Regions from separate parts of the uncultured Agrobacterium sp. genome, predicted to be linked through region 2. Evidence: riboswitches for the same ligand, from Rfam matches in the RefSeq annotation. Region 2 holds a riboswitch; the other holds the start of a gene.
What was found. A riboswitch is a leader RNA that binds a small molecule or an ion and turns the genes downstream of it on or off. The one in region 2 is predicted to bind FMN.
Positions count from the first base shown of each region.

Region 1: it holds a riboswitch for FMN, as region 2 does, so the genes downstream of both, ribB (3,4-dihydroxy-2-butanone-4-phosphate synthase) here and QZ869_RS09300 (DMT family transporter) in region 2, are expected to answer to the same signal.

Region 1 covers NZ_CAJYTV010000013.1:49,944-65,211, reverse strand. Annotated here, with positions in the region: gene QZ869_RS12645 (galactarate dehydratase) at 1-717, opposite strand, end outside; gene QZ869_RS12640 (mandelate racemase/muconate lactonizing enzyme family protein) at 731-1,948, opposite strand; gene QZ869_RS12635 (ABC transporter ATP-binding protein) at 1,945-3,693, opposite strand; gene QZ869_RS12630 (ABC transporter permease) at 3,702-4,823, opposite strand; gene QZ869_RS12625 (ABC transporter permease) at 4,834-5,820, opposite strand; gene QZ869_RS12620 (ABC transporter substrate-binding protein) at 6,006-7,955, opposite strand; gene QZ869_RS12615 (ribonuclease activity regulator RraA) at 8,163-8,876, shown strand; gene QZ869_RS12610 (FadR/GntR family transcriptional regulator) at 8,876-9,595, shown strand; gene QZ869_RS12605 (SMP-30/gluconolactonase/LRE family protein) at 9,713-10,594, shown strand; gene QZ869_RS12600 (dihydrodipicolinate synthase family protein) at 10,627-11,559, shown strand; FMN riboswitch at 11,769-11,913, shown strand; gene ribB (3,4-dihydroxy-2-butanone-4-phosphate synthase) at 12,026-12,661, shown strand; gene QZ869_RS12590 (SDR family oxidoreductase) at 12,738-13,526, opposite strand; gene QZ869_RS12585 (sugar ABC transporter ATP-binding protein) at 13,541-15,019, opposite strand; gene QZ869_RS12580 (sugar ABC transporter substrate-binding protein) at 15,127-15,268, opposite strand, start outside.
Region 2 covers NZ_CAJYTV010000011.1:155,371-170,638, forward strand. Annotated here, with positions in the region: gene QZ869_RS09275 (GGDEF domain-containing protein) at 1-427, opposite strand, end outside; gene clpP (ATP-dependent Clp endopeptidase proteolytic subunit ClpP) at 947-1,579, shown strand; gene clpX (ATP-dependent Clp protease ATP-binding subunit ClpX) at 1,937-3,214, shown strand; gene lon (endopeptidase La) at 3,725-6,142, shown strand; gene hupB (DNA-binding protein HupB) at 6,344-6,619, shown strand; FMN riboswitch at 6,760-6,909, shown strand; gene QZ869_RS09300 (DMT family transporter) at 7,043-7,945, shown strand; tRNA gene QZ869_RS09305 (tRNA-Val) at 8,586-8,661, opposite strand; tRNA gene QZ869_RS09310 (tRNA-Asp) at 9,294-9,370, shown strand; gene QZ869_RS09315 (NADH-quinone oxidoreductase subunit A) at 9,792-10,157, shown strand; gene QZ869_RS09320 (NADH-quinone oxidoreductase subunit B family protein) at 10,148-10,732, shown strand; gene QZ869_RS09325 (NADH-quinone oxidoreductase subunit C) at 10,750-11,352, shown strand; gene QZ869_RS09330 (GFA family protein) at 11,349-11,780, shown strand; gene QZ869_RS09335 (NADH-quinone oxidoreductase subunit D) at 11,780-12,970, shown strand; gene QZ869_RS09340 (hypothetical protein) at 12,970-13,224, shown strand; partial or broken gene nuoE (NADH-quinone oxidoreductase subunit NuoE) at 13,241-14,023, shown strand; gene nuoF (NADH-quinone oxidoreductase subunit NuoF) at 14,065-15,268, shown strand, end outside.

The DNA of each region.
Region 1 (15,268 bases), on a different contig from region 2:
GGCAAGGGTGCAGTTCAGCCCCTGTTTCAGATCGCCATACATCTCGATGTTTTCAGGACGTAGCGGCTCCTCGTAGAAAAGAGGATCGTATGGTGCCAACGCGTTTCCTAGCTGACGTGCTGCTGCTGGCTCAAAAATCTTCGCATGCGCGTCGAAGGCGATTTCGTAGTCGGAACGGACGTTTTCGCGTAGCGAGCGGAAATACTCGGCGGAGCTTCGCACGACCTCGCCCCAGCGGTGGCTGTGCATGTCGATCCGCCACGGGCTGAGCTTGAAGGCGGTGAAGCCCCATTCAGAATTTAGCCTGTCAAGTTCCTCTTTGGCTGCCGGAACGTCGGGCGCGGTGTAAACGCCGGCATAGACCTTGATCCGGTCGCGCACTTCGCCACCGAGGAGCTTGTAGACGGGCACACCGGCGGCCTTCGCCGCCAGATCCCAAAGGCAATGATCAAGGCCCGAAATGGCAGACAGACCGAGCGCGCCGGGAGGGAACCGGTTTTGCTGCAGCATGAGGTTATAGAGATACTCCACCCGCGTCGGGTCCTGACCGGCGATGAAGCCGTAGAGATAATCGAGGATGGGTGGCAAGGCGAGATCAGGTCCGTGGTTATAGCACTCGCCCCAGCCCGTCAGGCCGTCGTCCGTGTCGAGTGCAACGATGACACGGGGCCTGTCCTTGTCGCGGGTGACGAACACCCGCATCCGATCAATCTTCATTTTCGTCTCGTCCTTACGCTTTGAAATATTGACGCCGTGCAATGCGTGTCTGCACGTAGAGCCTTTCGCCATAGGTGCCAGGATTGTAGGAGTTGGCATTTTCCTGAACGGGGATTGAGAGGTTGCCTTCGCTTGGGAAGCGAGCGACGAACTCTTCATCGATGTCGCAGCCAAGCCCAGGTGCATCCGGTACCGTCAGGAAGCCATCAGACTGAACGGGGTGCGGCAAGATGGTCTTGAAGCGCCCCTCCCAATCGTCGTCGATCCGTTCCAGGATCAATGCGTTCGGTATCGATGCAAGAACTTGCAATGCCGCATATTCGGCAACCGGACCCAGCGAACCCGAATGCGGCGCCATCTGGATGTGGTGCGCCTCGGCCATCGCAGCGATTTTCTTCATCTGCGTAATGCCGCCCGCGCGTCCGGTGTCCGGCTGAATGATATCAACGAGTTCCTCCTCGATCAGCTGCCGCTCGCCGAAGATCGTTGCCGTTCGTTCGCCAGAGGCGAGCGGTATATGAGCGGCGTCGCGGATGCGGCGATATCCGGTCACGTTATCTGGCGCGATCGGGTCTTCCACCCACATCAGCTCGTAAGGCTCAAGCGCCCGCACCAGACGGCAGGCATCCGCAGGCGTCATCCACGGTGGACCGTGCAGGTCGATGGCGATGTCCATTTCGTCGCCGACTGCCTCGCGAAGCATCGCGACCTTCTTGACCGGGCTGGACACCCCGCCGCATTTGATCGCCTTGATGCCGCGGGCCTTAACGGCCAGCGCACGCTCCACCGTATTGGCATGCGAGTAGATGGGAATGCGGTCTCTAAGCTTGCCACCCAGCAGCATCCAGACGGGAACGCCAAGCGCCTTGCCCTTGATGTCCCATAAAGCCATGTCGACACCCGTCATGGCGCCAGCGCCAACCGTGCCCAACATTCCGTGACCCATCATGGCAATCGCCATTTTCTGCCACAGCTTTTCGATATGCATCGGATCTTCGCCGATGAGGATGGGCGCCAGATCTTTGATTGCCGTTTCGATGACGCGCGGCCAGCCGGAGCATTCTCCAAGGCCGGTTATCCCTTCATCGGTCTCGATTTTGATGAACAGCCAGTTGCGAGTGCCCTCCAACTTGTGATCGGTGATATGGCTGGCATGGCCGTCCGACGCCCATTTGGAGGGATCCGGCTGCCCGGCATGCATGAGAAAGGTGCGGATCGCGGTGATCTTCATCGTTGTACACTCCCATTCTTGGTCGCAACGAGGGCAGGGGCGATATCAGCTGCAGGCTCGGTGTAACGGAACCGCCGCGAGCGGTCTCGATCTCTCGGATCTGGGCGCGGGATGGCTGAAAGCAGCGCTTGCGTATAAGGGTGATCGGGCGCGTTGCAGATCTTCTCTGCGTCGCCGACTTCCACCAGCTTGCCGCGATACATGACGCCGACCCTGTCGCACATGTAGCGGATGACGCCGATGTCATGGCTGATGAAGATGTAGGCGAGGCCAAGCTCGTCCTGGATCCGCATCAACAGATCGAGGACCTGGAAGCGCACCGACACGTCGAGGGCAGAGGTGGCTTCATCGGCAACGATGATGCGTGGTTTGAGGGTGATCGCACGTGCGATGCCGATGCGCTGGCGTTGCCCGCCGGAAAAGGCGTGTGGGTAGCGCTCGCGACCGTTTGGATCAAGACCGACCTGCTCCATCAGCGTACAGACCCGTTCGTCCAGCTCACGGCCTTTAGCTATCCCGTTGACGAGGAGTGGCTCGCCAATGATCTGAGCAACTGTCATGCGGGGGTTGAGAGATCCGAAAGGATCCTGGAACACCATGCGTAGCTCCCGGCGCGCGGCTTTCAGTTCCTCACCTTCGATCTTTGCAAGATCGATAACGCGGCCATCGGCCTTTCGGTAAAGCATCTCGCCGGATGTCGGGTCGTAAAGCCGCATGATGGAGCGCCCCATCGTCGTCTTGCCCGAGCCACTTTCACCGACAATGCCAAGCGTCTCGCCAGGCAGCAGTTTGATCGACACGCCGTCCAGGGCCCTCATCGCGCCGAAGTGCATCGTCAGATCGCGTATTTCGAGAAGCGGTAACGCGGTGGTATCGAGTGGCGGGCGCTTCAGCCGAATTTCCGCCTTTTGCTCCAGCTTCAGCACCGAGCCGATCAGAATTTTGGTATAGGGATCGCGCGGCTCGTGGAAGATCTGCTCCACAGGGCCGTATTCCTTGACGACGCCATGATGCATGACAAGCACATCGTCGGCGATCTGCGCCACCACGCCCATATCATGGGTGATGAACAGCACTGCCATACCGTTGGCCTTCTGCAGCCTGGCGATGAGGTCAAGGATTTCCGCTTGCGTCGTCACGTCGAGAGCGGTCGTTGGCTCATCGGCGATCAGGAGGCGCGGTTTACAAGCGAGCGCCATGGCAATCATAGCGCGCTGGCGCATGCCGCCCGAATACTGGAAAGCGTATTTGTCGATGGCAGTCTCGGGGTTTGGAATTTCCACTTGCCGTAGCAGCGAGATTGCTTCGACACGCGCTTGGGCTTTGCTCATCTTCAGGTGCAGCCGCAACGCTTCCATGATCTGGTCGCCGACCGTGTGGACCGGCGAGAGTGAGGACATCGGTTCCTGGAAAATCATGGCGATGTCGGCGCCGCGCACGGAGCGTATCGCCTTGCCGCGCGGATCAAGCTTGGCGAGATCGACTACCGAACCATCGGCGCGACTGAGAAGAATAGATCCCGACGCGATATGACCGGGGGCATCGACAATCTGAAGAATGGAGCGTGCCGTCACCGACTTGCCGGAGCCGCTCTCGCCCACCACGCAGAGCGTCTTGCCGGGCTCGATGGAGAAGGAGATATCATTGACGGCTCTGAAGACGCCGGTTCGCAGAGGAAACTCAGTGACGAGATTCCTGACGTCGAGGAGCGGCTTGCGCCGCGCGATGTTCGGGATGTCTGTCATCGGTAATCTCACTTGTTGTACGGATCGGCGGCGTCGCGCAGGCCGTCACCCAGAAGGTTGAGCGCCATGACCGCAATGACGACAGCCACACCGGGTAGGAAGAGCCAAGGGGCAGTGGCGATAGAGCGGATATTCTGTGCTTCACGCAGCAGGACGCCCCAGGATATCGTCGGCGGCTGCAGGCCAAGGCCAAGGAAAGACAGCGAGGTTTCTGCGAGGATCATTGCCGGTACGGCAAGCGTGACCGATGCAATGATATGGCTGGAAAAGCTTGGAAGCATGTGGCGAAAAATGATGCGCCGTTCTGGCACGCCATCCAGGCGCGCGGCGGAAACGAACTCTTCCGTTCGAAGGGACAGGAAGCGGCCACGCACCACGCGAGCGAGCTGCGCCCAACCGGTAAGCGACAGGATGACGGTGATCATCATGTACTGCATCGTCGCCGGCCAGTTTTGCGGAAGGGCCGCGGCAAGCGCCAGCCAGATCGGGATTGTCGGCAGCGACAGCACGAAGTCGATGACGCGCTGCATCACGAAGTCGATGCGCCCCCCGTAATAGCCTGAGATACCGCCGAGTACGACGCCGAGCAAAAGCGACAGAGCGACGCCGACGAGGCCGATCGACAGCGAAACCTGCGCGCCCTGGACCACTCGGCTAAACACATCGCGCCCCAGACGATCAGCGCCAAAGATGAAAAGCGGCCGGCTCTTGTCGGTGGAGGCTAGCAAATGAATGTTGGAGGATAACAGTCCCAGCACGTTGTATTCGTAACCGCGGCCGAAAAATTGCAACGGCACCTTCTTGGTGGTGTCTTCCGTGAAAATGGCTGCAAGCGTGTTTGGATCACGGGTCAGCTTCATCGGATAGTAATAGGGTCCGATCTCAAAGCCGTTCGACGTATCGAAAAGATGAACGCGTTGAGGCGGATGGAACGTTGCACGCGCATTTTGCAGGACAGGATCGTTGACCGCGAAGAAACCTGGCACAAGTGCCACCGTGTACATCGCAATGGTTATGAAGAGTGAAGCCATGGCGAGCTTGTGCCGCTTGAAGGCCCACCAGATGAGCTGCCATTGCGAGGCGACGGCAGCGCGATCGGCGCGACCAGCGGTGATAGCGATATCGGTCATGGGCGCGCTCCTATTCGAGACGGATTCGGGGATCGACGAGGGCCAGCAGAATGTCGCTGATAAGGGAGCCGATCAGCGTCAGTGCGCAGATCAGAAGGACAAAGGCACCAGCGAGATACATGTCCTGCGCCATCAGCGCCTGGAGAAGCAAAGGCGCGGCTGTCGGAAGGTTCAAAACGATCGCGACGACAACGGAGCCTGAGATCAGGTTCGGCAAGAGCCAGGCGATGGTGGAAATGAACGGGTTGAGCGCGATACGAAGGGGGTATTTCGTCAGCAGACGGAACTCCGACAGACCCTTGGCACGAGCGGTGGTGACATAGGGCTTGGGCAGTTCGTCCAACATGTTGGCCCGCATGACGCGGATGAGGCTTGCAGTCGAGGAGACCGCAAGAATGATGACCGGCAGCCAGATATGCTGCATCAGGTCTATCATCTTGCCGATGCTCCAGGGCGCGGCCTGATATTCGTGCGAGAACAAGCCGCCGACATCCTGCCCGAACTCCACGGCCGCGACATACATTAGCACGAGTGCCAGTAGGAAAGAGGGTATTGAGAGACCGAAGAAGCTGAAGGCGGTGAAAAAATAGTCGCCAATCGAGTATTTTTTGACCGCAGAATAGACGCCGATGGGAAGCGCAATCGCCCAAGTGGCCAGAAGGCTTGCAATGGCGAGCACGAGCGTCAGCGCCATGCGTTCCCAGATCAGACCGGATACCGGCTGTTGCCATTCAAAGGAGATGCCGAAATCGCCGCGGGTGACGATGCCCCACACCCACTTGAGATATTGCACGATCATCGGCTGATCGAGACCGAAACGTTCGCGTAGCAGTGCAGCAGTATTCTGATCTACCACCTCATTGGAGGATGCGAGCGTTGCGACGTAGGTCGTTACATAGTCGCCCGGCGGCAGCTGGATCAGGACGAAGGCGAGGAAGCTTACCGCAAAGAGCGATGGGATCATCCATAAAAGGCGTTTAACGATGAAGGCTAGCATAAGTCTCTCGCAAGCAGGGCCACGGCTGACGCTTTCCGACCGATTGATCTTCGTCGGAAGGACTGCGGGTGGCGGATCAAAGGGGTGCCGCATTTTCAAGATGCGGCAACGTCCATCGTTCGCGTGAAGCGATTGCGACCTGTCAGATCAGCATCTCACGCTTCATGGGCTTGGTTAGTCTTGCCTTAGCTGGTGAAGAAGAACTGCTGGGGCAGGGCAGGGCCGGGGTTCGGCCACGTCCAGCTGTCGGGTTCCGTTTCCGGAACGTTGCGCAAATTGTTGCGAATGATGCCGAAACCGCCCACAGCCAGGCAGACACCGATCGTCTCAAACTCGTCCGCTGCGATATCGAAGATTTCTTTCATCTTCTCGCCGCGCTTTTGCAGGTCGGCAGTCGAGCGGGCTTCGTCGAAAAGCTTGAAACGCTTCTTCTGGCTTTCAGGCGGCTCCTGACCCTTCTGTCCGTTCGACGTGTACCACTGCGCCCACGGTATGGCGTAGCGCGAGCCCTGCGGATGGAATGCGAAGAAGTCGCGCGGATCGAGCATCGGGTCGAGGCCGCCGGGGCCGGGCCACACAGCCGCATCATGGGCGTTGTCATCTCCACGCGTATAGTAGAGCGCGCGCTCGATGGTGTTGACCTTGATATCCACGCCGATCTGCGCCCATTGAGCCTTTACCAGTTCAAGCGTATCGACAAGATCCGGATAGAGCGTCGGGATGACATCGATGGCGAAGAAAACAGGCTGACCGTCAGGGCGAAGCCTGATGCCGTTGTCGTTCTTCTTGTCGTAGCCAGCCTTGTCCAGCATGGCATTGGCTTTATCCTGATCATACTCGGTCAGCTGGCGTGCAAGCTTCTCGTGGTACCACGGATGGGTAGGACGGGGCCCTGTCTGGTATCCTTCGCTCTGACCAAAATAGACGATATCGATAATTTCCTGACGATTGAGTCCAAGCGACAGTGCTTGTCGGAAGGACTTGTCGGCGAACATCTTTTGCATCGCCGGATCTTTGTGGGTGATGTTGAGATAAATCTGGCACTGCTGCGCTGCAGAGGGCACCAGCGTCATCAAGCGGTAGTCGCCCTTTTTTGCGTTTTCCGAAAGGGTGGGCTTATTGGCCAGCGTGCTGATATGGCGTTCCTGAATGTCGATCTTGCCGGAGATGACGTTCAGCATCAGCGACTCGACATCCTGGGAAATGCCGAAGTTGACCTCATCCACATAAGGCAACTGGTTGCCCTCGGTATCGACCTGCCAGAAGTATGGGTTGCGGGTCATCACAACACGCGTCGCGCCGCCAGAATAAGGTTCCTTCACGACCCAAGGATCAAGCGTGGGCTTATCAACATTTGACCAACGAGATGGAATTTCGATATCGCCGCATTTGCTGCGGAAGAATTCGGTCCAGCTGGCTGCACCTGCCGCCTTGGCCTCGGCTTCGATGCCGGTGTTGTATTTCGGCAGGAATTTGCTGCAATAGTGCTTGGCAAACAAGGTCGGGTGCTGTCCCAGAGGTGTCGCCAGGTTTTCAAGATAGAGCGCGTTTGGCGCCGCAAACTTGAACTTGACGGTGTAGTCGTCGATCTTGGTCACATCCACGGCTTTCCCGCCGATGGAGACCTGGGCCGGTGTGGAGCCATAAAGCTCCTTGTTCTTCACCACGTCTTCGATTGCGAAGACCACGTCATCGGCCGTGAAGGGATGACCGTCCGACCATTTAACTCCCTTACGCAGATAGAAGGTGAACTCCGATGCGTCGGGATTGATCTCCCATTTTTCGGCCAGGTTGGGCAGGACTTCGGTAAATTCCAGGTTCCAGCGCACGAGACCTTGGTTGCCGACCATGCGCAGAATGCCATTATGGTCCGAGGAGCCGCGAAGGCCGCGCCGCAAGGTGCCGCCATAGGTGCCAATCTTTTCATGCGGAGTAACGACGAGAGGGTTTTCGGGCAGTCGATCTTTCAGCGGCGGCAGCTTTCCGTCCTTGACCAGGGCTGCAAGTTGCGGCGCTTCCCCGTTACTTGCTGCCCTGGCAACGCCGCCAGCAACTGAGAGAGCAACGGCCCCGCCCACACCCGCCAAAAACGTACGACGCGTCACGCCGTGCGAAGATCCTTGCTTCTCGCGCATTCCGAAATCCCTCCCAAAGATGATACCGGCGCCACGCAAAGCGACATGCCGGCCACGGCCTCCCCGACCGAATTGTCCGATCTCCTCATCGGATGAAGGCACCATAATCGGTTTTCAGATGATTACAAGTATTGACAGATTATTACAGCTTTTTTATGGTTCGCCCAATCTTGGCGCCGCGGCAGGCTGTGTGGTTTGGGGGAGAACATGGATTTCAAGGAAGAAACGCGTGAGAAACTAAGGAACGTTTCCACCGCGACGCTGACCACCATCCTTCTGAAGCGTGGATTACGGAACGTGTTCATTCGCGGCATCCACAAGATCAACAAGGCCGCTCCACGACTGGTCGGCCCTGCTTTTACATTGCGCTATATTCCCGCGCGTGAGGATCTCGATCATGTCGGTGTCTTCACGGACAGAAGCCATCCGCAGCGGCGCGCCATAGAAGAATGCCCGCCTGGCCACGTCTTGGTGATGGATAGCCGCAAGGATTCTTCCGCCGCCTCGGCGGGAGGCATCCTTATGACCCGACTATGGCAGCGTGGCGCGGCAGGCGTCGTCACGGACGGGGGCTTTCGAGACACGCCTGATATTGCCAACCTGCCGTTTGCCGCCTATCACGGGTCACCTTCGGCTCCTACCAATCTGATCCGCCATCACGCGCTGGACATCAATCAGCCCATCGGCTGCGGTGATGTCGCAGTTTATCCTGGCGATATTCTGGTGGGTGATGACGAAGGCGTAGTCGTCATCCCATCGGCCATCGCCGAAGAGGTGGCGGACGAAGCGGTCGAGCAGACTGTGTTTGAGGACTTTGTCGAGGAGAAGGTTCGGGCCGGACGAGGCATCTTCGGCCTTTATCCACCGGATCCGGGCGCACAGGCTGAGTTTGAAGAGTGGAGAAAGGAAAAGGGGCGTTAATGGATGGTCCGGTCGCGACAACGTCAGCGAGAAGCGATACCCGCTTCAGCGATATCATCTATGAGAAAATCGTATCGATGATCTCGGATGGGCGTTTTCCGATCAATGAAAGACTGCCCTCCGAACAAAACCTAGCCACTCTTTTCGGTGCGTCACGTCCAGTCGTGCGCGAAGCGCTGGAGCGGCTTCGCAATGATGATTTGATCGTATCGCGCAAAGGGTCTGGCTCTTATGTCCGACAAAGGCCAGATAGCTCGATTTTGCAGCAGGTGCCGGTGGGCTCTCTGGCTGATGTACAGCGTTTCTTTGAGTTTCGGGCGGGCCTGGAGGCATCGGCGGCCGAGCTGGCAGCTCGCAACTGGCAGCCGGTCGATCGTAATCGCATTTCCGATGCAATATTGGCCCTCGAGAACTGCCTGGAGCGGGGAGATCTTGGTGCCGACGAAGATTTCGCGCTGCACGAGGCAATCGCTATTGCGAGCGGCAACCAATATCATGCCACCGTCCGAACGCTGTTCAGGCCTCACTTTTCGATCGGCCAGTCGGTCACCAGAAGTCTGAGTTTGAAGAGGCCTCCGCATCACGTGCGTGACGTACAGGCGGAGCATACGGCGATCGTCGAGGCTATTTTCGCACGCAACGAACAGGCCGCTCATGATGCGATGAAGAACCATATCCTGATGGCGCGTGCCCGCATGTTCCAGGGTGTGGGACGTTAATAAGAAATCGCCGGGACGACGGTAAGCCCGGATGGAACGATAGATGTGTGCGGTTCGAGGCCGTACGCTAAGGCGGAGCTTTGTCTTGTTAGGCAGTTCCGGGGAGAGGAAGAAAGCATGACGTCACCAGGGATTTTAGAACCGAAAATTCGCTCGCTCATCGACACTCCGCTTTCGGTCGGAGAATCGCCCGTTTGGGACGAGCGAACCGGCGCGCTCTGGTTCGTGGATATTCTCGCGCCGGCAGCTTTTCGGCTGAGAGCAGACGGAGGTCTCGATCGTTTCGACATGCCAGCGGCGGTTGGTTGCCTTGGTCTTTGCGAAAACGGCATGGTGCTTGTCGGACTGCAGACCGGCGTTCATCTCCTTGATCCGGCAACAGGTCAGCTTGAATGCTTCTGCGACCCTGACGAAGGCAGGCCAGACAGCCGCCTCAATGACGGTAAGGTCGGGCCGGACGGCCATTTCTGGGTGGGAACACGAGACGAGGCCGTCCCTCAGACCGGCAATGCCAGGCTCTATCGCGTCTCACCCGACCGCAGCTACACATGCCTGATTGATGGGGGATTGTTGACGTCCAATGGTTTGGCCTGGAGCCCCGACGGCCGGCGCATGTATCACTCCGATAGTAGCGGCCTCATGCTCCAAGCGTTTGATTTCGATCCTGCCGATGGTGCAATCGGAGCTGCAGAGCGTCTCCACGATTTCGCTCCAGGCGAGGGCAGGCCGGATGGTGCTGCGATCGATAGCGAAGGCTACTATTGGAGTGCCGGCGTGCAGGGCGGCCGCTTGAATAGGATCTCCCCTGAAGGCCAGATCGTCGAAATCTACCGGATGCCTTTCGCCGGTCCCACCATGCCTTGTTTCGGCGGACCGGATCTCAAGACGCTCTATGTCACCAGCCTGACAACCGGGGAAGGGATAGCGAAGACACCCGGCACTCTCATTGCCTTCGAGGCGCCCGTCGCGGGCGCTCCCGTCCACCGTTTCGCGCTTTAGCCGCACATCCTTTTCTTCTGGAGATTTCTGACATGAACCGCTTCGACATGCGCGACCGATTGCACGGCGTATCAGGCGTACCGATTACTGCCTACGGCACAGATGGTGAGATCGATGCACAGGTGACCGCCACGATTTACGGCCGTGTTGCGCGCGCCGGTATCCACAATATCGTCGCTGCGGGCAACACCGGCGAGTTCTACGCCTTGACGACCGATGAAATTCTGAAGGTCTATGAGGCCGCCATCGCAGGTGTGGAAGGCGTCGCGCCGGTAACGGCTGCCATCGGCAGGTCTCAGCGCGAGGCTGTTGCCATGGCACGGAAAGCAAAATCCATGGGTGCCTCGGCGGTGATGTCGCATCAGCCCGTGGATCCTTTCGCTGCACCCCAGTCCCAGATGGACTATTTCCGCGGGCTTGCAGACGCAAGCGAACTCCCGCTTGTCGCCTATGTGCGGGCTGACGGGTTCAGCGTTGACGATATGACGCGCCTTGCCGCTCATCCCAATATCGCCGGTATAAAGTTTGCGACGACCGACGTGATGCTGCTGTCCCGCGCAATTGCCGCGTCCGACCCAAACGGCGCGCTTTATGTCTGCGGACTGGCAGAAAGCTGGGCGCCCGCCTTCGCCGCTGTGGGCGCGAGGGGCTTCACATCCGGGCTGGTCAATGTTGCCCCAGAGTTTTCGCTACAGGTGCATGCGGCGCTCGCAGCTGGCGATTTTGCCGCTGCCCGTTCCGTTGTCGAGCGGATCGAGTTGTTCGAACGGCTGAGAACAAAATATCGCAATGGTGCCAACGTGACCGTGGTGAAGGAAGCCGTTGCCATGCAAGGCTTTCACGTCGGACCGGTCCGTGCGCCAGGTCTTCCAGTCCTCGATGCTGCTGACAAAGATGCATTGAGATCTCTCATGCAGTCCTGGGGACTATTGGGAAGTGCCGTTGCGATGGGTTCCACCCTGTGAAGGGGCCGTGCCGTGGATGGGGAGAGATGCTCCTCGCCGGATCTCCTTCGCTACCGTACAAGGACGAAACTTCTGAACTGAAGGGACGGGAGTGGAAGATAACGAACTCAAGCTGTTCGCAGAGCCGCGGCAATCTAACTATCCGATATCGCCTCCAATCAATGCATTATTTCCAGCTTGAAATACCGCTCCTGCTTGCCGTATGATTGTCTTGTTCTCAGGGCGGGGCGCAATTCCCCACCGGCGGTATCGGGATTTATCCCGGAGCCCGCGAGCGCTTCCGGTCTCCGGAAGGTCAGCAGATCCGGTGCGATGCCGGAGCCGACGGTATAGTCCGGATGGAAGAGAACAAGGTAAAGAGGACCCGCATCCAGTGGGGCCTAATTACGTTGTTCGCCCAAGGGAAATTTGGCGTTTGACCAAACGCGAAAGTGCCGGAAACGGCATAACCCTTGAAAGGCAAGACATGACGATTTCTAAAATTGAAGATGCGATCGCAGCTATCTTTCGCGGTGACATGGTCATCGTGGTGGATGATGAGGATCGTGAAAACGAAGGCGATATCATCGCCGCTTCGGAGACCATCACTCCCGGCCAGATCGCATTCATGATGAACCACGCTCGTGGTCTCATCTGTGTTGCCATGGAAGGCGAGCGACTGGACGAGTTGGAGCTTCCTTTGATGGTTCCGCGCAATACGGAGTTCCACAAGACCGCTTTCACGGTATCGGTGGATTACATTCCTGGCACTACCACCGGCATCTCCGCACAGGACCGTGCCAAGACCGTGCAGGCGCTAGTTACGAAAGGGACGAAACCGGAAGATTTTGCTCGGCCTGGACACATCTTTCCGTTGCGTGCCAATCCGAAGGGCGTTCTCGGCCGCACCGGCCACACGGAAGCCGCCGTGGATCTCTGCCGACTCGCAGGAAAGGCACCCTCTGGGACCATCTGCGAAGTTGCCAATGACGATGGCACCATGGCTCGACTGCCGGATCTCGAGGTGTTTGCCGAACGGCACGGTCTTTTGCTCGTGACGATCAAGGATCTGGTCGAATATGTGAATGCCCGACAAGCCGAAGAGCGCAAGCAGGTTGCTTGAGGCGTGAGATCACCAATGCAAAATGCGCCCCGTCCGGGCGCATTTTCATTGTGTAACCTGAATTTAAGACTGCCCGTTACCAGCAGCAGAACCCGCCATCGACCAGAAGATCGACGCCGGTCACGAAGCTTGCTGCATCAGACAGCAGGAAGATGGCCGGCCCAACCATTTCATCGACATTGGCCATGCGCTGCATCGGCGTCTGCTCTTCAAACAGTTTTGTCTGGTGAACCATTTCGGGACGCGTGTTCATTGGCGTTGCGGTATAGCCGGGAGAGATCGTGTTGACGCGTAGGCCGCGTCCAACCCACTCCATCGCCATGGATTTCGACATGTGAATGACGCCCGCCTTGGAGGCGTTATAGTGGCACTGCATCAGTCCGCGATTGACGATCACACCGGACATGGACGCTATGTTGACGATTGATCCGCGTCCGTGCTTCAGCATGGCTTGGGCCTCTGCCTGGCAGGAAAGGAAAACGCCCTTCAGGTTGATATCCATCATCGTCTGGAACTGGCTTTCGTCCATTTCCTCGGCAGGATTGGCATTAGCGATGCCTGCAGCGTTGACGGCAAGCGATAGCGCCCCGAGATCCGCCTCGGTTTTGGCTACGGCGTCTGCCAGCGCCTGCTTGCTGGTGACATCTGCGGCAATCTGAACAGACTTGCGACCGGCCTTTGCAATGAAGTCAGCCGTTTGTGCAAGGCCGTCGTCTGTGCGGCGGTCGAGCAACGCGACATCGGCGCCGGCCTGTGCCAAACCCATGGCGATGCGCTGGCCGATACCAGAACCCGCACCCGTGACGAGGGCCACCTGACCGGAAAGATCGAAAAGCTTGGGCGCGTTGAGCGTGATCGTGGACATGCAGGTTTCCTTTTTCAAATTGTCGCCAGTTCCATGACGGACACATCGTTGGCTTCGTCACGGTTGAGAATACCGGCCTGATTTCCTTGGGCAAGAACGAGGATGCGGCTGGAAACGCCGAGAACTTCCTCAAGATCGGAGCTGACCACGATCACCGCTACGCCCTGTTTCGCCAGATCGACGATGATGTCGTAAATGCCAGCGCGTGCGCCGACATCGATGCCACGGGTTGGCTCATCCAGCACGACCACGCGCGGGTTGCGCGCGAGCCACTTGGCGATAACGACCTTTTGCTGATTACCGCCGGAAAGATCCGACGCCGGCTGTTCGCCTTTGCCCTTGACGCCAAACTTCGAAATGGCGGCATTTGCGAAGCGGCGCTTGAGCCCTGGTGTGACCCAACGCGTTCCGAGCAAGTCGAGATTGGCGTAGATAATGTTTTCGCCGATTTCATGCTCGACCACCAAGCCTTGAAGCTTGCGATCCTCCGGCACCATGACGATGCCATGATCGATGGCATCCGACGGTGATTTGAGGTTGAGCGGTTTGCCATCGAGAAGAATCTGTCCCTGCGAGGTGGCATCCGCACCGGCAATTGCCCGCACCAATTCGGTCCGGCCCGCGCCGATGAGACCTGCAATACCAAGAATTTCCCCGGCACGCACATCGAAGCTAACATTGCGAAAGGCGTTGTTGACGCCTGTCAAACCTTTCACCTCAAGCACGACCTTATCGCTTGCATCGGGGAGCGTTGGAAACATGCGTTCCAGCGAACGGCCGACCATGCTCTCCACGACCGTGCGGACGGGCGTCGCACTATCGGCGAATTCGTTGACCCTTTCTCCATCACGCAAGACGACAATCCGGTCGGTGATCTGTCGGATTTCCTCCATGCGGTGAGAAATGTAGATGATGCCGACGCCTTCGGCGCGCAGCTTTCGGACCTGTTCGAACAGCGCCTGCGTTTCCGCTCCGCCAAGAGCCGCCGTCGGCTCGTCGAGGATGAGGAGCTTCGCATCCAGTGCCAGCGCCTTGGCGATCTCGATGAGCTGCTGGTTTGCGGTGGAAAGGCCTGCGACCTTGCGGGAGGCGGGAATGTGGAGATTAAGGCGGGCCAGCTGCTCCTGCGCGCGACGCACCATCTCGGCACGGTCGACCTTGCCATTTCTCATCGGCCAGCGCCCGATGAAAACATTCTCCGCAATGGAGAGCTCGGGCAGAAGCTTCAGTTCCTGGTGTATCAGCACGACGCCCTTGTCGATCGCCTCACGGGGCGAAGCAGGGGCATAGGGTTGGCCGAGCCAGGTCATAGTGCCTTGCGATGGTTCGCGCGATCCGGCGATGATGCCAGACAGGGTCGATTTACCCGCGCCGTTCTCGCCCAGGAGTGCGACGACCTCGCCGGCATAGACGTCGAGATCGACATTCTTCAAGACCTCAAGCGGACCGTAGCGTTTGCTGATGCCACGCAGCGAAAGAACCGGCTCACGCATGCTGGGGACCTCCCAAAACTTGCAATCGAGACAACCGGATGGTCGCAAAGCGCCATGTCCGGTTCAAAGAGATGGGGTGCCGCCGATAGGCGGCACCCCCAGTGTAATCAAGGATGGTTGGCGATAAAGCCGTCGACATTTTCCTTGGTGGTCAGGGTCGCGTCCATCAGCTGAACTGGTGGGACCTTCTCGCCGCCGACAATCTTCACGGCCATCTCGACAGCCGTGCGGCCCATCTTCTGCGTCTGC
Region 2 (15,268 bases):
TCGGCTGCTTGGAGGTCATCACGACGCCGGCGATTGTGATGTAGCCGATCCCGGCGCAGAAGTGATAGGCGAGCACGCGTGCCAGCATGTTCTCACGCACTGCCGGCAGGAACATGACGGCGAGCCAGAGCAGCGCCGGGATCGCAATCCACCCCTCAATCTTGCGTCGTTCCAGGCGTAACATGCCTGCCAGCCAAAAACCGAAAGCCGAAAGCGCAAGCAGGTTTCCGATCACGATTGTCACGAAATCCGGAAGTTGCCCCCTCTGGGCCACCAGGGCAGAGCCCAGGCCCACCGCCGCAAAGCCGCATGAGAAGAATAGATGGTGCTTCTTCGACGGCGCATGCAGCCAGAGCATGGCCAGAAGTGCGGCAAGGGTCGATGTTTCCAGCGACCAGATTAGCATGCCTGTTTGGGCTTGAAACACTGGGCAATCCTATGTGAATTTTCACGAGCATTCGGGTGAAAGACGGCTTCACCTGCGCTGCCCAACGTCTTGTTTATCCGCATTTCGATGCGTGATGTCGCCAGACACTCTTACTAGAAACGCGAGGGGCATCATCCCACCTGCTCATTGACGTTCCTAACGGACTCCGGGCAAGTGATGCGACTTCAACGTGTATTCCGAAGATATCTGAATTTCAACGCGAAATACTGTTCAGCCATTTATTCCTTACGTAACGTAAAGAATTTGTCACACTGCAGCTCCTTAACCGCTTGTTGACCAGTCTCGGACTCAAGCGTTGATGACATGATCTGACGACCGTTGGCAGGCTGGCGTCGGTGCGGTTTCATCTCTAAGTCGTTCGAAGAATTGTCCAGCCTATTAAGGATATCCGCGGCCTCAGTCTTGAAGTGCTGACCAAGGACACTCTATGTAATGAAATGAAGAAAAGTGATTCCGGGCGCGCGGAGCTTCCGGGCTAGAATTGGATAAAGGACGGACATGACAAATCCAGTTGATACCGCCATGGCTCTGGTGCCGATGGTCGTGGAGCAAACCAATCGCGGTGAGCGCTCCTATGACATCTACTCCCGTCTTCTCAAAGAGCGCATCATCTTCCTGACAGGTCCCGTCGAAGATCACATGGCGTCGCTCGTTTGCGCTCAGCTTCTGTTCCTCGAGGCCGAGAACCCGAAGAAGGAAATCGCTCTTTATATCAACTCCCCCGGCGGCGTCGTAACCGCCGGCATGGCGATCTACGATACGATGCAGTTCATTCGCCCTGCTGTCTCCACGCTCTGCGTCGGCCAAGCGGCCTCCATGGGCTCGTTGCTTTTGGCTGCTGGCGAAAAAGGCATGCGCTTCGCGACACCGAACGCCCGTATCATGGTTCACCAGCCGTCCGGCGGCTTCCAAGGTCAGGCATCCGATATCGAGCGCCACGCTCGCGATATCATCAAGATGAAGCGTCGCCTTAATGAAGTTTACGTGAAGCACACGGGCCGTACGCTGGAAGACGTTGAAAAGACGCTCGACCGCGACCACTTCATGGATGCCGAAGAAGCGAAGGATTGGGGCGTGATCGACAAGATCCTCACCTCTCGCCAGGAAATTGAAGGCGTTACCGCAAATTGATGTTGGCGTGAGTGTCTGCCGGTTTATGGTGGCGGATTGAATTCTGGGCTTTAAACCGGCAAATAAAGCGCTAATAGTACATATTAAGGCTATGTTGAATTTTTATGACGTAGTCTGAACCAAGCTCTTCCGTAGGCCGTAATGCTGTGAGGGAGAGCAGCGAAGATATACCGGAGCATGGCTGTTCCGGGGTTTTAAGGGGAATTCGTTGCCGCCGTTCGTCAGCTCATGTATCTGATACGGCTAGTACCCCGGGAACGAAGCGGATGCGAAGGCCGAAGACGGCGTCGCATTTGCAGGCGGTAAGTTGACCGCGATCCGCTTTGCGGACCTGCGGCGTGCTGGAAGGAAAGAGATATGAGCAAAGTCAGCGGCAGCAACGGCGGCGACTCGAAAAATACACTCTATTGTTCATTCTGCGGCAAGAGCCAGCACGAAGTCCGGAAACTGATTGCCGGGCCGACCGTGTTCATCTGCGATGAATGCGTCGAATTGTGCATGGACATCATCCGCGAGGAGAACAAGAGCTCAATGGTGAAGTCGCGTGAGGGTGTTCCCACCCCGCAGGACATCATCAAGATCCTCGACGAATACGTCATCGGCCAGAAGCAGGCGAAAAAAATCCTCTCTGTGGCCGTTCACAATCACTACAAGCGCCTCGCGCACGCCTCCAAGAACGGCGATGTCGAACTGGCGAAATCGAACATCATGCTGGTCGGCCCGACGGGTTGCGGCAAGACCTATCTTGCCCAGACGCTCGCGCGCATCATCGATGTTCCCTTCACCATGGCGGACGCGACGACGTTGACCGAAGCCGGTTATGTCGGTGAAGACGTCGAAAACATCATTCTGAAGCTGCTCCAAGCTGCCGATTACAACGTCGAGCGCGCCCAGCGCGGTATCGTCTACATCGACGAAGTGGACAAGATTTCCCGCAAGTCGGACAATCCTTCCATCACTCGCGATGTATCGGGCGAGGGCGTGCAGCAAGCGCTTCTGAAGATCATGGAAGGCACGGTCGCATCCGTTCCACCGCAGGGCGGACGCAAGCATCCGCAGCAAGAATTCCTGCAGGTGGATACGACGAACATTCTCTTCATCTGCGGCGGGGCCTTTGCCGGTCTCGACAAGATCATCTCTGCCCGTGGCGAAAAGACCTCGATCGGCTTCGGCGCAACGGTCAAAGCCGAAGACGATCGCCGCGTTGGCGAAGTGCTGCGTGAACTTGAGCCGGAAGATCTGGTGAAGTTCGGTCTCATTCCGGAATTCATCGGTCGTCTGCCGGTGCTGGCAACGTTGGAAGATCTCGACGAGGATGCGCTGATCCAGATCCTGTCCGAGCCGAAGAACGCCTTGGTCAAGCAGTATCAGCGTCTGTTCGAGATGGAAGATGTCGAGCTGACCTTCCATGAAGACGCATTGCGCGAAATCGCTCGTAAGGCGATCACTCGCAAGACTGGTGCGCGCGGCCTGCGTTCCATCATGGAAAAGATCTTGCTCGATACAATGTTCGACCTTCCGACGTTGGAAGGTGTTCGAGAAGTGGTCATTTCGGATGAAGTTGTCAGCGGCCTTGCGCGCCCGCTCTACATCTATGCCGATCGTCAGGACGAAAAGGCGAATGTTTCGGCCTAATCGTCAAGCCGGACGCATTTGGAATTAAGAAGGCTCGCCATTGGCGGGCCTTTTTCTGCGTTGAGGTCTGCCGTGAAAATATCGGCAGGTTTTCCACAGTCTGTAAGACGCAACGCGAATTGCAGGTGGGGCAGGGATGCTGGAGGGGCTCGGCACTTCGTGCTTGATGAAGCGCAAATAACCGACCTATCTCCCGATTTTAAATTTGAAGAAAATTACGCTTTGCTGATAAGATGTTACGAGTCATTTTGTCTGATGGTGAATGTTCTCGCGAACATCGTGCATCAAACCCGCGCTCAAGGGGCCAGTGAGATGCGGGCTGTATAAGCGTTTTGGAGCCCGCGCGTTTGTTAAGCGCAACTTGTCCAAACATTCTAAGCGGGCTGTTGGTTCCCGTGACTTGAAAATGACGGTGCGAAACGCCACTTTCAGTCACGAATAAGAATATGCCGGAAACTTCCCAAGACGTCCGGCAAGCGTCCCTAACCGGGACCATGGAAAGGAAATGATATGACGAACATCACGTCTGCTGCATCTGGCGGTACCTATCCCGTACTCCCTCTGCGCGACATTGTCGTTTTCCCGCATATGATCGTTCCACTCTTCGTCGGACGCGAAAAATCTATCCGTGCGCTCGAGGAAGTCATGGGCTCCGACAGGCAGATCATGCTTGTGACCCAGATCAACGCCAGCGACGATGATCCCGATCCATCGGCCATTCATAAGGTCGGCACAGTGGCGAACGTTCTGCAGTTGCTGAAGCTGCCCGACGGCACCGTCAAGGTTCTGGTCGAGGGCAAGGGCCGCGCCAAGATCGACGATTACACTGGCCGAGAAGACTTCTACGAAGCGACGGCATCAATCCTGAGCGAACCGGATGAAGATCCTGTCGAAATCGAAGCTCTGTCGCGCTCTGTGGTGTCCGAATTCGAGAGCTACGTAAAGCTCAACAAGAAGATTTCCCCGGAAGTCGTTGGTGCTGCCGGACAAATTGACGATTACTCGAAACTCGCAGATACGGTCGCATCGCATCTCTCCATCAAGATTACCGAAAAGCAGGAAATGCTTGAGACGGTAAGCGTGAAGCAGCGTCTGGAAAAGGCTCTCGGCTTCATGGAAGGCGAGATTTCCGTTCTGCAGGTGGAGAAGCGTATCCGCTCGCGCGTCAAGCGCCAGATGGAAAAGACCCAGCGCGAATATTACCTCAACGAGCAGATGAAGGCGATCCAGAAGGAGCTCGGCGACGGCGAAGACGGCCGTGACGAGATGGCTGAACTGGAAGAGCGCATCGCCAAGACCAAGCTCTCCAAGGAGGCCAAGGAAAAGGCTGAGGCGGAGATGAAAAAGCTGCGCCAGATGAGCCCGATGTCGGCGGAAGCCACCGTCGTGCGAAACTATCTGGATTGGCTGCTTGGTCTGCCATGGGGTAAGAAGTCCAAGGTCAAGGTCGATTTGAACGCTGCCGAGCAGGTTCTGGATCTCGATCACTTCGGTCTCGATAAGGTCAAGGAACGCATCGTCGAATATCTGGCCGTGCAGGCCCGCGCGACGAAGATCCGCGGCCCGATCCTGTGCCTTGTTGGCCCTCCAGGCGTTGGTAAGACCTCGCTTGCAAAGTCCATCGCCAAGGCAACCGGCCGCGAATATGTTCGCATGGCGCTCGGTGGCGTTCGTGACGAAGCTGAGATCCGCGGTCATCGTAGGACCTATATCGGCTCCATGCCGGGCAAGATCGTCCAGTCGATGAAGAAGGCCAAGAAGGCAAACCCGCTCTTCCTGCTCGACGAAATCGACAAGATGGGCATGGATTTCCGTGGCGATCCGTCGTCGGCGCTGCTCGAGGTGCTGGATCCGGAACAGAACTCCACGTTCATGGACCACTACCTGGAAGTGGAATACGACCTGTCAGACGTCATGTTCGTGACGACCGCCAACACGCTCAATATTCCTGGCCCCCTGATGGACCGTATGGAAGTGATTCGTATTGCCGGCTACACGGAAGACGAAAAGCGCGAAATCGCCAAGCGGCACCTGCTGCCCAAGGCTATCAAGGAACATGCCCTGCGTCCGGAAGAATTTTCCGTGACGGATGGCGCGCTGATGGCCGTAATCCAGCAGTACACCCGCGAAGCCGGTGTCCGTAACTTCGAGCGTGAGCTGATGAAGCTTGCCCGCAAGGCCGTCACCGAGATCATCAAGGGCAAGACCAAGTCGGTCGAGGTCACGGCAGACAACATCCACGACTATCTGGGTGTGCCGCGCTTCCGCCATGGCGAGGCAGAGCGTGAGGATCAGGTTGGCGTGGTAACGGGTCTGGCCTGGACCGAGGTGGGTGGCGAGTTGCTCACCATCGAAGGCGTGATGATGCCGGGCAAGGGTCGTATGACCGTGACCGGTAACTTGAAGGAAGTGATGAAGGAATCCATCTCGGCGGCGGCATCCTATGTCCGTTCGCGTGCGGTCGATTTCGGCATCGAGCCTCCACGCTTCGACAAGAGCGACATCCACGTTCACGTGCCGGAAGGCGCGACGCCGAAGGATGGTCCGTCCGCAGGTGTCGCCATGGCAACGGCCATCGTCTCCATCATGACGGGTATTCCCGTCTCGAAGGATGTGGCGATGACCGGTGAGATCACGCTTCGTGGCCGTGTGCTGCCGATTGGTGGGTTGAAGGAAAAGCTGCTCGCAGCGCTTCGCGGCGGCATCAAGAAGGTGCTGATCCCGGAAGAGAACGCCAAGGATCTGGCGGACATTCCGGACAACGTGAAGAACGGTATGGAGATCATTCCGGTATCGCGCATGGGTGAGGTTCTGGAGCATGCTCTGACCCGCAAACCTGAGCCGATCGAGTGGGATGGAAGCATTGAGACGCCGGTCATTGCGACCGTTGAAGGTGTCGATGACGGCAGCCAGACCATCGCTCATTAAGATTTCGAGCGATCTATGGTGCTAAATTAGCACAGAACTTCTGGAAGGCCGGCAGAAATGCCGGCCTTTTTTGTGAAAAGATTACGAGACCTCTTGTTTTTCAGGCGATTCCGTCGCTTTTGGGTGGCGGTGCGCGAATAGAACTCTATTCTGCGCGGACCTGATTTTGAGTCGTTTCATACCACTGAAAGGGATGGAAACATGAACAAGAACGAGCTCGTTTCCGCAGTTGCCGAGAAGGCTGGCCTGTCCAAGGCTGACGCCGCTTCTGCCGTTGACGCCGTATTTGAAACTGTACAGAACGAACTGAAGGCTGGTGGCGACATTCGTCTTGCTGGCTTTGGTAGCTTCAGCGTCAGCCACCGCAAGGCAACCAAGGGCCGCAACCCGGCGACCCGCGAAGAGGTCGATATTCCTGCTCGCAACGTCCCCAAATTCTCCGCAGGCAAGGGCCTGAAGGACGCGGTCAACAGCTGATCCGTCCAGACTTCGTGATTCAACGAAGGCGATTTTTATTTCGATGTTTTGCAAGCCCGGCCTTAGCGCCGGGCTTTCTTTTGCGCCAGCTTGCGTTGCGTTCAGTCCTGTCATACTCCTCTTTCGCCGGTTTTTCCGGCATTCGTTCTCAGGGCGGGGTGAAATTCCCCACCGGCGGTAATGGGGAAGCCTCAAGCCCGCGAGCGCCTGTTCTCCTTGAGATGGCAGGGTCAGCAGATCCGGTGCAATTCCGGAGCCGACGGTCATAGTCCGGATGAAAGAGAATGAGGTCAGGTGACTGCCCCGGAGTGCGAAAGCACATTCGGGAGCGGTTGTGCGTTTTATCGTATCTTTCGCGATGCGGTTCTCGTCGTCCTCATCTGTCCTGATTTATGTTGGTCCTTTTTGATAAGGAAGCATGGCATGAATCAGAGTTCCGTTTCGCTCTTGCGCTCCCGGGCCGTTCTCGGCGCCGGTTTCATGGTTCTGGCGGGTATCGCCTTTGCCGCTATCAACATCATCACCCAAGAGCTTGCGATGACGCTCGGCTTCCCGCCGGCGTCGACAGCCTTTTGGCAATATGGCTTTGCTCTTGTCCTCTCACTGCCTTTACTGATCCGGTTGGGGCTGAGTGCTATGAGGACGGCTTATCCCTTTCGCCATATCATCCGGGTGCTGCTTGCCGCCCTCGGCGTTCAGGCCTGGGTGACGGGGCTTGTTACCGTGCCAATATGGCAAGCGATCGCGCTGGTTATGACGTCGCCTTTTTTCATCATCATTGGGGCGCGCCTCTTTCTCGGGGAAACGGTCGGTCGCGACCGATGGCTGGCGACGCTCACCGGTTTTGTCGGGGCGATGATTATTCTGCAGCCTTGGTCTGACAGCTTCACCATGTCCGCGCTGCTACCGGTTCTTTCGGCACTGCTATGGGGCGGGTCGTCGCTTATCATGAAGAACCTGACCCATCACGAAGCGCCTGAAACCGTGACGGTCTGGCTGCTCGTTTTGTTAACGCCGATCAATGCAGGGCTCGCCGCGGCATCCGGCTTCGCGCTTCCACACGGGCTCAGTCTCTGGCTGCTGCTTGCGGCTGGCTTGCTGACTGCCTTAGGACAATATTTGCTTACGCTGGCTTACAACGCCGCCGACGCTGCCTACGTCCAGCCATTCGACGACCTGAAGCTGCCACTTAACGTCTTTGCGGGCTGGTTTGTCTTTGGCTACGCACCAAGCGGCTATCTCTGGCTGGGCGCTTTTCTTATTCTCTGCGCCTCGCTCTTCCTTATGTTGCGCGAGGCAAGAAAGGAAACACCGGCGGCGTCTTGATGGCAAATTAACGGAAGCCGGTCGCAACGCGTCCGGCAACCTCAGCAAACGCCCACATGTCACGGCACACAGGCGTCGAAGGCATTTTCTTGTCGCCTGTATGAGGCACCAGACAAGATTAAGAATCGCAGTTGATGGACTTTGGATAACCCAAAACAGCGAACGACTTCGAAAATGACAGAATGTTCGCTATCGGACGGGTGAGCACTGGGTTCGGCAACGCGTTCTTTTCTGAATGAAGAGGAAGAGCTTAAGTCTCTAACGCTGCTTGTCCTGATTCTCCGAATCGTACTGAACCCATCGAAAAAAGAAATAGATAGGAAGCGCAATAAGCGCCAAAGTGACGAGGGTGTGTGCTGACATGGTTCATCCCATTACTACGTGTCCTCATCATGAGGACGACGAGATACTTATGAGCTGAAACATCTTTATAATTCTTGAATCGATCTACAGGCGAAACGACCGATTCTGGGACAATTGTATAAGCCAATTGAAGTAGTTTGCATCAATACCACTTTCCATACGGCGGCTTGCCGCAATTGAGTGCATAGCGACATTCAAACTCACTAGCGGCGGTCAAAAGCTTGAAGCCGATAACAGAGCACCATGCCCAAAATATATATTCAAATGGAGAGATAGATGGTGGGCGATGAGAGACTCGAACTCCCGACATCCTCGGTGTAAACGAGGCGCTCTACCAACTGAGCTAATCGCCCTTCGCGTTCTGCGGATCGTGTCCGCCGCGTCGGTGGCCGTGATCTATTCGGATCGAGCGGAAACCGCAAGAGCCTTTGTGAAGTTTTTTTGTTTTTTTCTGAATTTTCGTTGCACATCGGCACTCAAGGACGTCATCGGTCCGCATCATAGGCTAACCTTTCCAGAGACTTATGACCAGGTTGGGTTATTCCTCAAGCGTCACCCTCCCACAGATGGCGCAGGCAATGTCCTCCAGATCGCTCGGACGAACACGTCGGTGCCAGTGCCAAAATGTTGATGTCTCTTAATTGCAGTGATGCTGAGTCATCGGTGGGAAATGGATGCCTGCGTGTTCGAGAGGGCAGGGCAGGCCATTACCCGTCTGTAGCCGGCGCCTTATGAACAAGAATCATGGCAGCCTTCAAAAGAAAATGCCGGGCTGTGGAAAAGACGTGGCTGAGGCATCCGTCCCACTTTTGGCGGATCGCCCCAAAAATCAGGCGTTTGGGAGTCCACGCCTACAGCAAAATGCATAAGCTTATTCTTTTGTCGTGAAACCTGCTTGACACCCCCACACGAACCCCTTAGTTAGCCGCTCAACGAACAGCCGAGGCGGTTCGTGCAGCGGGGTGAAAGCCCCCTGTCAGGAGATGCGGGTGTAGCTCAGTCGGTTAGAGTGCCGGCCTGTCACGCCGGAGGTCGCGGGTTCGAGCCCCGTCACTCGCGCCATTTTTATATACCTCCAATAGCCTGAATTGTATCTTGGAGACGGCAGTTTGCGCTGCGAGATCGATCGGATCTCGCTCCCGTGGAGCCGTCGCATTGTTGCTCCTGAAAGTCCAGTTCCAGTGCCTCGTCGATGTCATAAAACGTTACCGGAGGGCGCAAAATTACGTGACTTTTTAAAAGCGTCTTTCAAACGATTTTTGTCGATGTTTCTTAAGTATTTAGCTATACTTCGAATGATCGATGCACCAGCTGTTTGACGTGACGGTGTCTAATCCGTGGCGGGATTGGCGCGAAAAGGTGCTTAAACCCTTGCAGAGATGGCGCGGCTGCGCTAACCACTGCGGCGTTGCAACACAATTCGGCCCTGCGGAACGTCGGTTCCAAATGGGTGCCCGACACTCGGTCGGGCAAGGAAGAGACAATGACTGAACTCCTCAGTTCCTATATTCCAATCGCAATCTTTATCGGTATCGCACTCGTCATCGGCCTGGCGCTGTTGATCGCGCCTTTCGCGGTTGCTTACAAGAATCCCGATCCTGAGAAGCTTTCCGCATTCGAGTGCGGTTTCAACGCGTTCGACGATGCGCGCATGAAGTTCGACATTCGATTCTATCTCGTTTCGATCCTTTTCATCATCTTCGACCTGGAAGTCGCATTCCTCTTCCCTTGGGCTGTGTCCTTCGGTGAACTCGGCTGGTTCGGCTTTTGGTCCATGATGGTGTTTCTGGCCGTTCTGACCATCGGCTTCATCTATGAATGGAAGAAGGGAGCGCTGGAATGGGCGTAGTTCAAAACGACTCGACGCTTATCGCGCAAAAGCCCAAGGGCATTATCGATCCAGCCACCGGCAAACCGGTTGGTAGTGACGACGCCTATTTCAGCGAAATCAATGACGAGCTGGCCGACAAGGGCTTTCTCGTCACCTCGACCGACGAGCTCATCACCTGGGCGCGCACCGGCTCGCTGATGTGGATGCAGTTCGGTCTTGCCTGCTGCGCCGTCGAAGGTCTCATGCAGGCGTCCGGTCCGCGTTACGACATGGAGCGCTTCGGCGTTGCCCCGCGCGCTTCACCGCGGCAGTCGGACGTGATGATCGTTGCCGGCACGCTCACCAACAAGATGGCGCCAGCACTTCGCAAGGTCTATGACCAGATGCCGGAGCCGCGTTACGTGATCTCCATGGGCTCCTGTGCCAATGGCGGCGGGTATTATCACTATTCCTACGCCGTCGTTCGCGGCTGCGACCGTGTCGTGCCAGTCGACATTTATGTGCCAGGCTGTCCCCCCACGGCCGAAGCGTTGCTTTACGGCGTGCTTCTGCTGCAGAAGAAAATCCGCCGCACAGGCACGATCGAGCGTTAAGGGCAGAGGACTGAAGAATGAGCGAAGCTCTTAACGATTTCGCGGCCTATGTGCAGGAAGCGCGCGGCTCTCTTATTGAGTCGCATGCCATCGCTTATGGCGAGTTGACGCTGAACACGACACCGGAAAGCATCATCGCGCTTCTGACCTTCCTGCGCGACGACGTGCAGTGCAGTTTTGTCAACATCATCGACATTTGCGGCGTTGACTGGCCGCAGCGCGAAAAGCGCTTCGATGTTGTCTATCACCTGCTGTCTCCTCGCCAGAACCTGCGTGTTCGCATCAAGCTTCAAGCGGCGGAAGACGAGGCCGTTCCGTCTGCGACGTCTGTATTCTATGGCGCCGAGTGGTTCGAGCGCGAAGCCTGGGACATGTATGGCATTCCATTCGAAGGCCATTCCGATCTTCGTCGTATCCTCACAGATTACGGCTTCGAAGGTCATCCGCTGCGTAAGGATTTTCCGCTCACCGGTTTTGTAGAAGTGCGCTACGATGACGTCCAGAAACGCGTTCTTTACGAGCCCGTGGAGTTGAAGCAGGAATTCCGCAGCTTCGACTTCCTCTCGCCTTGGGAAGGGACGGATTACGTTCTTCCTGGCGATGAAAAGGCCAAGCAATGAGCGAAGCGATTTCCACAGAGCAGGGACAGTGTCTTTGCGGCGCCGTTCGCGTTGAAGCGACGATCGGCGCCCGGGAAATGGGGGCGTGCCATTGCTCCATGTGCCGTCGCTGGTCCGGCGGTGTTTTCCTCGCTGTTGAATGCCAGTCTGTATCGGTTGAGAACGCAGCCGCGCTCGGCGTGTATTCGTCCTCCGAATGGGGTGAGCGCTGCTTCTGCAAGACGTGCGGCAGCACGGTGATGTGGCGCTCCAAGGATGGCGCGCATTTTGCCGTTTCTGCTCAGCTCTTCAACGACCCGTCCAGCTTCACGCTGGCATCGCAGATTTTCATTGACGAAAAGCCGACAAGCTATTCGTTCGCCGAGGCCACTAAGACCATGACCGGCCCCGAATTCATCGCCATGATCACGTCGGCGGAGCAACACTGATGACTGAACATAACGTTCGCAATTTTACGATCAACTTCGGTCCGGAACATCCGTCCGCGCACGGTGTGCTGCGTCTGGTTCTGGAACTCGATGGCGAAATCGTCGAGCGCGTCGATCCGCATATTGGCTTGCTTCATCGCGGCACGGAAAAGCTGATCGAAGCCAAGACCTATCTTCAGGCTGTCCCATACTTCGACCGTCTCGACTATGTCGCGCCGATGAACCAGGAACACGCCTTTGCGCTTGCTGTCGAACGGCTGCTCGGGCTTGAAATCCCGATGCGCGGCCAGTTGATCCGCGTTCTCTACTCGGAAATCGGCCGCATCCTGTCGCACATCATGAACGTCACGACGCAGGCCATGGACGTAGGCGCCATGACGCCGCCGGTCTGGGGCTTCGAAGAGCGCGAAAAGCTGATGGTGTTTTATGAGCGCGCCTGCGGCGCACGCATGCACGCCGCCTATTTCCGTCCCGGCGGTGTCCACCAGGACATTCCACCGGAACTGGTCGATGATATCGGCAAGTGGTGCGATCCGTTCATCACCGTTCTCGACAATATCGAAGGCCTTCTGACCGACAACCGCATCTACAAGCAGCGTAACGTCGATATCGGCGTTGTGTCGCTGGAAGATGCGTTTGCCTGGGGCTTTACAGGCGTGATGGTTCGCGGTTCGGGCGCTGCCTGGGATCTGCGCCGCGCGCAGCCGTACGAATGCTATTCCGATCTCGAATTTGATATTCCGGTCGGCAAGCATGGCGACTGCTACGACCGATATCTGATCCGCATGCAGGAAATGCGCGAATCGGTGAAGATCATGAAGCAGTGCGTCGAGCTTCTGTCGGGCAAGCATCGCATCGGTGCGGTCTCGGCGCTGGATGGCAAGGTTGTTCCACCGAAGCGCGGTGAGATGAAGCGCTCGATGGAAGCGCTGATCCACCACTTCAAGCTCTACACCGAAGGCTACCACGTGCCGGCTGGCGAAGTGTATGCGGCCGTCGAAGCGCCGAAGGGTGAGTTCGGCGTCTATGTTGTGGCAGATGGCACCAACAAGCCCTACCGCTGCAAGATCCGCGCTCCGGGCTATGCCCACCTGCAGGCGATGGACTTCCTATGCAAGGGTCATCAGCTCGCTGACGTGACCGCTGTGCTCGGCTCTCTCGACATCGTGTTCGGGGAGGTCGACCGCTGATGCGTCTGCCGCTGGCCATATCGGCTTTGCTTGCCGCCACGACACCGCTCTTCGCCCAGACGGCGACAAGCGACGTGTCGTCGGGTGGAAGCGGCGGCAGCTCGACGATCAAGCAGCTGCTGGATTTGGGGTACGAGATCAAGTCTTCGCTCCCAAACGGCAGCAAATTCATTGTGTTTATGCAAAAAGACAAAGCGGCTTACGCTTGCGAGTTCGTCACGGTGGCGAGATCGCGGTGTGAATCGTTAAATTGATGAGGCGTGAGGAAGTATGTCCGTTCGTCGACTAGCCGAAGATCAGTTCCAGCCCGCAAGCTTCGCATTCAATGCGGACAATACGGTGTGGGCGGAAAAGACGATCAAGAAATATCCGGAAGGACGACAGCAGTCCGCGGTCATCCCGCTGCTGATGCGCGCCCAGGAGCAAGACGGCTGGGTCACCCGCGCCGCCATCGAGAAGATCGCCGAGATGCTGGATATGGCCTATATCCGCGTTCTCGAAGTTGCGACTTTCTATACGCAGTTCCAGATCAAGCCAGTGGGCACCAAGGCTCACATCCAGGTCTGCGGCACGACGCCATGCATGCTGCGTGGCTCTGAAGCGCTGATGGATGTCTGCCGCCACAAGATCCATCACGATCCGCTGCATACCAACGAAAGCGGCACGCTCTCTTGGGAAGAGGTTGAATGTCAGGGCGCATGTGTGAATGCGCCTATGGTCATCATTTTCAAGGATGCTTACGAGGATCTGACGCCTGAGCGCCTGGAAGAGATCATTGATGCTTTCGAAGCAGACAAGGGTGATACGATCACGCCCGGTCCTCAGATCGATCGTCATCTGTCTGCACCTGTCGGTCCGCTGACGACGTTGACGGAAGAAACAAAGCCGGATCGCTCCAATCTCGACAAGAAAGAAGAGCCTGCAGCAGATGCTGCGCAGACGCCGCCTTCCAACGCTGCAAAGCCGAAGACGGATACACCGGAAACCGATCCGAAGCTGAAGACGCCGGCGACGGAGCCGAAGGCTGCAGCAGAAAATGCCAAGGCTGCCGATACCAACAGCGATGCCAAGAAGTCGCAGTGAGAGGTTGAACCATGCTGAAAGATCAAGATCGTATCTTTACCAATCTCTACGGCCTCAAGGACAAGTCGCTCAAGGGCAACATGGCACGTGGCCACTGGGATGGCACCAAGCAGATCATCGAAAAGGGCCGTGACTGGATCATCAACGAGATGAAGGCGTCCGGTCTTCGTGGTCGTGGTGGTGCAGGCTTCCCAACCGGCCTGAAGTGGTCCTTCATGCCGAAGGAAAGCGATGGCCGCCCGCATTACCTCGTCGTCAATGCCGATGAGTCCGAGCCCGGTACCTGCAAGGACCGCGAAATTCTGCGCCACGATCCGCATACGCTGATCGAAGGCTGCGTGATTGCTGGTTTCGCCATGGGTGCTCATACCGCTTACATTTATGTGCGCGGCGAATATATGCGTGAGCGCGAAGCGCTTCAGGCTGCAATCGATGAGTGCTATGACGCTGGTCTGCTCGGCGCTAACAACAAGAATGGCTGGGACTTCGATATCTACGTTCACCATGGCGCGGGTGCCTATATCTGCGGCGAGGAAACGGCTCTGCTCGAAAGCCTGGAAGGCAAGAAGGGCCAGCCGCGCCTGAAGCCGCCATTCCCGGCCAATATGGGTCTCTATGGCTGCCCGACCACGGTCAACAACGTGGAATCGATTGCGGTTGCACCGACGATCCTGCGTCGTGGCGCGTCCTGGTTCTCTTCGATCGGCCGCCCGAACAACGTCGGCACCAAGCTCTTCATGGTCTCTGGTCATGTTGAGCGTCCGTGCACCTTCGAAGATGCGCTGGGTCTGTCCTTCAAGGAGCTGATCGAGCGTCACTGTGGTGGCATTCGCGGCGGTTGGGACAATCTTCTGGGCGTCATTCCTGGCGGCGCGTCCTGCCCCATAGTTCGCGGTGAGGACATGAAGGACGCCATCATGGACTTCGACGGCATGCGCGAAGTGAAGTCGTCCTTCGGTACCGGCGGCATGATCGTCATGGACAAGTCCACCGACGTCATCAAGGCGATTGCCCGTATCGCGGCTTTCTTCAAGCATGAGAGCTGTGGCCAATGCACGCCTTGCCGCGAGGGCACCGGCTGGATGTGGCGCGTTCTCGAGCGTATGGTTAAGGGCAACGCGCAGAAGCGCGAAATCGACATGCTGTTCGAAGTGACCAAGCAGATCGAAGGCCACACCATCTGTGCGCTTGGCGATGCTGCCGCGTGGCCGGTTC